DNA from 3 places in the Enterobacter sp. 4974935 genome. Region 2 is predicted to be linked to each of the others. Evidence: predicted binding sites of a transcription regulator. Region 2 holds the regulator's gene; each other region holds the start of a gene.
The links. Region 2 encodes PurR, which represses purine synthesis genes. Its sites were predicted from a motif close to CANGCAAACGTTTGCNTG; they were not measured.
Positions count from the first base shown of each region.

Region 1: gltS (sodium/glutamate symporter) is a predicted target of PurR. The motif match lies at 1,189-1,206, and genes of this name have one in related genera.
Region 3: tusA (sulfurtransferase TusA) is a predicted target of PurR. The motif match lies at 1,292-1,309, and genes of this name have one in related genera.

Region 1 is NZ_JBZWGT010000003.1:4,244,712-4,246,980, reverse strand. It holds gene xanP (xanthine/proton symporter XanP) at 1-1,137, opposite strand, end outside; gene gltS (sodium/glutamate symporter) at 1,363-2,269, shown strand, end outside.
Region 2 is NZ_JBZWGT010000003.1:2,400,826-2,403,094, forward strand. It holds gene AC4OVS_RS12660 (MFS transporter) at 1-219, opposite strand, end outside; gene cydH (cytochrome bd-I oxidase subunit CydH) at 380-469, opposite strand; gene purR (HTH-type transcriptional repressor PurR) at 767-1,792, shown strand; gene punR (DNA-binding transcriptional activator PunR) at 1,810-2,269, opposite strand, start outside.
Region 3 is NZ_JBZWGT010000003.1:75,191-77,459, reverse strand. It holds gene AC4OVS_RS01480 (TRAP transporter substrate-binding protein) at 1-755, opposite strand, end outside; gene tusA (sulfurtransferase TusA) at 990-1,232, opposite strand; gene AC4OVS_RS01470 (7-cyano-7-deazaguanine/7-aminomethyl-7-deazaguanine transporter) at 1,402-2,067, shown strand; gene AC4OVS_RS01465 (DcrB family lipoprotein) at 2,140-2,269, shown strand, end outside.

The sequences.
Region 1 (2,269 bases), 1.8 Mb from region 2:
GACCGGCTCAGGGATGTGCTGCACAAACCCGCTTACCGCCGGGAACAGGCCGAGGACCACCAGCATCAGCGCCACCACGAAGCCCACGTAGCGGCTGGCCACGCCGGTCAACTGGATCACGCCATTGTTCTGGCCGAAGCAGGAGTTCGGGAATGTGTTGAACACCGCCGAGACAAACGAGTTCAGTCCGTTCGCCAGCACGCCGCCTTTCAGACGTTTCATGTACAGCGGGCCGGAGACCGGCTGCTCGGACACGTCGGAGGTGGCAGTGATATCGCCAATGGTTTCCAGCGAGGTGATCATAAAGACCAGCATCAGCGGCAGGAGAAGACTCCAGTCAATGCCCAGGCCGTAGTAGAGCGGCGTTGGCACGGTAATCAACGCGCTGTTGGTTGGGGTGGTGTTTTCCGGCAGCATGCCCAGCGCCCACGCCAGCAGGTAACCGGCCGCCATGGCGATCACCAGCGAAGCCACGCGCAGGTACGGGTTACGCTGGCGGTTAAGCAGAATAATGATCGCCAGCACCACGCCTGCCAGCAGCAGGTTTTTCGGCGCGCCGAAGGTATGGTCGCTCATTGCCGCGTAGCCGCCCCCGATGGAGGTCAGACCCACCTGAATCAGCGACAGGCCGATAATCATCACCACCACGCCGGAGACCAGCGGGGTGATCACCCGGCGCGCAAGGTGCAGAACGCGGGAGATTATCATCTCTGTGCAGCTTGCCAGCATCAGGGTGCCGAATAGCGCCGCCATCATCGTCGGGACATCTGCGCCGCCGGTTTTCAGTGCCGTACCGCCCATGATCAGCGGCGCCACAAAGTTAAAGCTGGTGCCCTGAATCGACAGCAACCCCGAACCCACCGGACCCCAGGCTTTAATTTGAATGATGGAGGCTACACCGGAAGCGAACAGAGACATACTGATGATGTGTTGCGTATCCTGCGCCGGTAACCCCAGCGCCTGACAAATCAGCAGAGCCGGCGTGATGACCGCAACGAACATCGCCAGCAGATGCTGGCAGGCGGCAAACAGGGTTTGAGGCAGCGGGGGACGATCTTCAAGGCGGTAAATCAGTTCACTGTTTTGCTTCTGCGCAATCGGTTGCGCATCAGCAGACTCCAGAGTGTTAACAGACATCGGCGGCAATCCCACGGTGGAAAAGCGGGCATTTTAGCTGACCACCTGGTAAAAGCAAACGATTGCCGGCAAAAAAAAGAGAGAAAATCTGCCGGTGTGAGCAGGTTTTCTACAACGAACAGGAAAAAAAAATTACACTTTTCGCGCCGGCGGCTCATGACGAGCATCACCCGGCCCAGGATAACGCCGCGTGTGTATGGAACACGCGCATAACAGGAGCCTTTTATGATTCATCTCGATACGTTGTCGACCCTTGTTGCCGCAACGCTGGTTCTTCTGCTTGGTCGCAAGCTGGTACACAGTGTTTCCTTTCTGAAAAAGTACACCATTCCTGAACCTGTCGCCGGTGGATTGCTGGTGGCGCTTGCCCTGCTGGTGCTGAAAAAAAGCATGGGCTGGGAAATTGATTTTGATATGTCCCTGAAAGATCCGTTGATGCTGGCCTTCTTTGCCACTATCGGCCTGAACGCTAACCTCGCAAGCCTGCGTTCAGGCGGCAAGGTGCTGGGCGTGTTTCTGATTGTTGTGGTGGGCCTGCTGCTGATGCAAAACGCCATCGGCATCGGTATGGCGTCGCTGCTGGGGTTGGATCCGCTGATGGGTCTGCTGGCGGGGTCGATTACCCTGTCAGGTGGTCACGGAACGGGCGCGGCGTGGAGCAAGCTGTTCATCGAACGCTATGGCTTTGAAAACGCAACGGAAGTGGCTATGGCCTGCGCGACCTTTGGCCTGGTGCTTGGCGGGCTGATTGGCGGCCCGGTGGCGCGCTATCTGGTGAAACATTCCACTACGCCGGAAGGCAGACCAGACGATGAAATGGTGCCGACCGCGTTCGAAAAACCGGACGTTGGTCGCAGCATCACCTCGCTGGTGATGATTGAAACCATCGCCATGATTGCCATCTGCCTCACCGTGGGCAAAATCGTTGCGCAATGGCTGGCGGGAACGGCTTTCGAACTGCCAACCTTTGTCTGCGTGCTGTTTATCGGGGTGATCCTGAGCAACGGTCTGGCGCAGATGGGCTTCTACCGCGTCTTCGAACGCGCGGTGTCCGTGCTGGGGAACGTCAGCCTGTCGCTGTTCCTGGCGATGGCGCTGATGAGCCTCAAGCTGTGGGAACTGGCCTCGCTGG
Region 2 (2,269 bases):
CAGCGCATTGCGTCGCGCGCGGTGCGAAAGCAGCAGCGTCATCAGCGGTGCGCCCACCATCACGCCGATCGCATAGGCGCTAATCAACATACCGGCCGCAGGGATAGAGACGTCCACACCCCGGGCGATAACAGGCAATAACCCCATCGGGGAGAATTCAGTGGTGCCAATCCCAAAGGCGCCAATCGCCAGGGCCAGCAGGGGAAAATTGATTTTCATGAAAAGACTCCGGATACCGTGCCGTTACCCGGCACAGACTAAGAAGGCAAAAGCATGACATCAATCACAAAAAATGAGAAGTTAACATTTTGGCAAAAGATTTTTGCCGGAGAGGTAACAATAGCGGCAAGGGAGGGAGAAGACTCTCCCTCCACCTAAATCAGTGCAGCGCAGCGGTTAAACCACCCGCAACAATCAGGGCAAGAACAACAATGGTGGTAAACAGCGAAAACTTCAGATCGGTACTCATCAATTTTTCTCCTTTTATTCACCCTACGAAAAGTGAGCTTGCTCATTTTTACACAGTTCAGGTCAAAAATCTTCCAGGATTTAAGCGGATATCCACTTTACCTCTTCCCCTTTTCATCAAGATAGGACAAAATTCCACGCTAAATTTATTAGCGTACCGGCCACTGACCCCCTCCTGACGTCCTGTGTCGTTTTCCCGGCGTGTCGCAACTCATGTTTGCGTGATAAGGGTGAGAGAAGGCAAACGTTTACCTTCAATTTTTTCAGGAGCTTAGGATATGGTCTGGAGTGACATTTAATGGCAACAATTAAAGACGTAGCAAAACGAGCAAACGTTTCCACTACAACCGTATCACATGTTATTAACAAAACGCGTTTCGTCGCTGAAGAGACGCGTAATGCCGTCTGGGCGGCAATCAAAGAGCTGCACTACTCGCCAAGTGCCGTCGCCCGCAGCCTGAAGGTTAATCACACCAAATCGATTGGCCTGCTGGCCACCAGCAGTGAAGCGGCCTACTTTGCTGAAATCATCGAAGCCGTTGAAAAAAACTGCTTTCAGAAAGGCTATACCCTGATTCTGGGCAACGCGTGGAACAACATTGAAAAACAGCGCGCTTACCTGTCAATGATGGCGCAAAAGCGCGTCGACGGCCTGCTGGTAATGTGTTCTGAATACCCCGAGTCGGTCCTTTCCATGCTGGAAGAGTATCGCCACATTCCGATGGTAGTGATGGACTGGGGCGAGGCGCGCGCAGACTTCACCGACTCTGTTATTGATAACGCTTTTGAAGGCGGCTACATGGCCGGGCGTTATCTGGTAGAACGCGGGCATCGTGAAATTGGCGTGATCCCGGGTCCGCTGGAGCGTAACACCGGTGCTGGCCGTCTGGCCGGTTTCATGAAAGCGATGGAAGAGGCGCTGATTACCGTGCCAGAAAACTGGATTGTCCAGGGCGATTTCGAGCCGGAGTCGGGCTATCGCGCCATGCAGCAGATCGTCTCCCAGCCGCATCGCCCTACCGCTGTATTCTGCGGCGGCGATATCATGGCAATGGGCGCGCTCTGCGCGGCGGATGAACTCGGCCTTCGCGTTCCGCAGGACATCTCGGTGATCGGCTATGATAACGTTCGCAACGCCCGTTTCTTTACCCCGGCGCTGACCACCATTCACCAGCCGAAAGATTCGCTGGGTGAAACGGCCTTCAATATGCTGATGGACAGGATCGTCAACAAGCGAGAACAGTCCCAGTCCATTGAGGTCCACCCGCGCCTGATTGAACGCCGTTCCGTTGCCGACGGTCCGTTCCGCGACTACCGACGTTAATCTCTTTACGGGGCCAGCTACGCTGGTCCCCGCAACCACTCCCGGTTCAGCGTTTCGCTGTCTCCCAGATAATCCAGCAGCCAGGCCATGGCGGGCGAGACGTCGTTTTGCTGCCACGTCAGACAGCATGCAGCATCCGGGAAAGGGTTTTCCAGCGTCAGAGCCACCCACTCTCCCGCGTCGATGCGCGGGCGCGCAAAATGCACCGGCACCATGCCAACGCACAGCCCCGCGCTCAGACAGGTGGCTGACGACTCCCAGTCCGGCGCAACCACGCGGCGCTGATTATCCAGCAGCCAGGTAATGCGCTTGGGCAGCGAGCGGGAGGTATCTTCCAGCACCAGCGAGGGCCAGTTGCGTAAGGTGTCATCACTCAGCGGCCCGTCCAGCGCCGCCAGCGGGTGATCGCGCGCGACCACGCAGGTCCAGCTCAGCATGCCCATGTCGCGAAACGCGTAGCGCCCGCCAACCGGGATC
Region 3 (2,269 bases), 2.3 Mb from region 2:
TCGTCAGCGCTGAGCTTGTCCCATTTCACTTTGGAGTAGAGCAGCATTTCCGGAGTGATAAAGTGGCCGCTCAGCGTGTAGTTTTTGGCGATCGGCATGTAGTTGTGGGCGATAAAGGTTGGCGGGTTGTTCTCCGCGCCATCGATCACCCCGGTCTGCATGCCGCTGTAAACCTCGCTGACGCCCATCGCCACCGAGTTCGCCCCCATCGCTTTCAGCGTGGCCAGCGCCACCGGGCTACCCTGAACGCGGATCTTCTTCCCTTTCAGGTCTTCCGGTTTAACGATTGGCTCTTTGGTGATCAGGTTGCGGGTGCCGGAATCCATCCAGCCGAGGAAGACCAGGCGCGATTTCGGGTTGGCGGTCAGCTTGTCGCCAATCTGCTTGCCGATATCCCCGTCGATCACCTTGTGCATGTGGTCTTCATCGCGGAATACGTAGGGCAGCGTAAACACTTCGATATCCGGCAGGATGGCGGCAACCGGCGCCATAGAGACGCGGATCATGTCTATCGCCCCCATCTGCGCCTGCTCAATCATCTGCTTTTCATCCCCCAGCACGCCGCCGGGGAAGACCTTAATCTCCAGCTTGCCATCGGTTTGTTGTTTGAGTTTTTCACCCATCTGCTGAACCGCCACCACGTTCGGGTAGCCTTCAGGATGCACATCGGCGGCTTTGATGGTCTGGGCAGAAACGGTGCAGGCAAAAGCAGACAGGCACAGAGCAGCCAGTAACGGCTTGAGGGTCGTTTTCATTGAGTCAACTCCAGGGTAGTGAAATAAGCGTTAAAACGATGTTTTAGTTTTTGACGTTTAAAAATTAGACTACGGCTGGAAAAAGGAGGGTGAAGCGCCTCACAAAAAGCGCGAAATTTTGAAACGATGGTTCGAAATTGTGATGAGTACTTGTCGGGTGGCGGCTGCGCCTTACCCGACCTACTACACCCGTAGGCCCGTGCAAGCGAAGCGCCGCCGGGCGTCAGGCCGCACTTACCCCTTACGAATCAAATACCGGTACGGCAAGGTCTCGGTTTGCTGCGCCACCAGCTCATGTTCCATAAAGGTACAAAAGCCGGGGATATCACGGGTGGTAGCCGGGTCATCGGCGACGATCAGCAGCGTTTCGCCGCTCTGCATGTTACGGACGGTCTTACGCACCATCATTACCGGCTCCGGGCAACGGAGGCCCTGAGCATCAAGCGTGTGGTCTGGGCTGGAAAACAGGTCGGTCATGTTCTTCTCGTTCAGGTAAAAACGGCTGTAGTTTACGCCCCGCTATCGCCAATGCAAACCAGGTTAACGATTGCGTGAAAATTAGCCATTGCAAAGTGTCGTTAAAGCAGTATCATGCGGCGGCTTTATTGGGTTCCCTCACCCCAAATATTAATCAAAAAGGTACAATATGAACTCCTTTACACAATCGCAGCGCGTCAAGGCGTTGTTCTGGCTTTCGCTATTTCATCTGCTGGTGATCATCTCCAGTAACTATCTGGTACAGCTCCCCATCTCCATTTTTGGTTTCCATACCACCTGGGGCGCGTTCAGTTTCCCGTTCATTTTCCTTGCGACGGATTTAACCGTGCGTATTTTTGGCGCACCGCTGGCGCGGCGGATTATTTTTGCGGTGATGATCCCGGCACTGTTTGTCTCCTACGCCATCTCCTCGCTGTTTTACATGGGAAGCTGGCAGGGCTTCGAAGCCCTGACGCATTTCAACCTGTTCGTCGCGCGTATTGCCGCCGCCAGCTTTATGGCCTATGCCCTGGGGCAGATCCTCGATGTCCACGTGTTTAACCGCCTGCGTCAGAACCATCGCTGGTGGATGGCACCAACGGCTTCCACGCTGTTCGGTAACGTGAGCGATACGCTGGCCTTCTTCTTCATTGCCTTCTGGCGCAGCCCGGACGCCTTCATGGCAGAACACTGGATGGAAATCGCTCTGGTGGACTACGCCTTTAAGGTGCTTATCAGCCTGGTCTTCTTCCTGCCGATGTATGGCGTGCTGTTGAATATGCTGCTGAAAAGACTGGCAGATAAATCTGAAATCTCCGCATTGCAGGCAGGTTAAGGGTTCGCTTTATCAGTTGTGATAAGATGAACGAATGAGCCGCTATGGCCGTTTATCGAAAGGAAGAAGTCAATGCGCAATCTGGTTAAATATGTCGGGATTGGCCTGCTGGTTGTTGGCCTTGCAGCCTGTGATAACAGCGACACCAAAACGCCTGCTCAGGGCGCGTCAGCAGAAAGCAACGCCACCGGTCAGCCGGTGA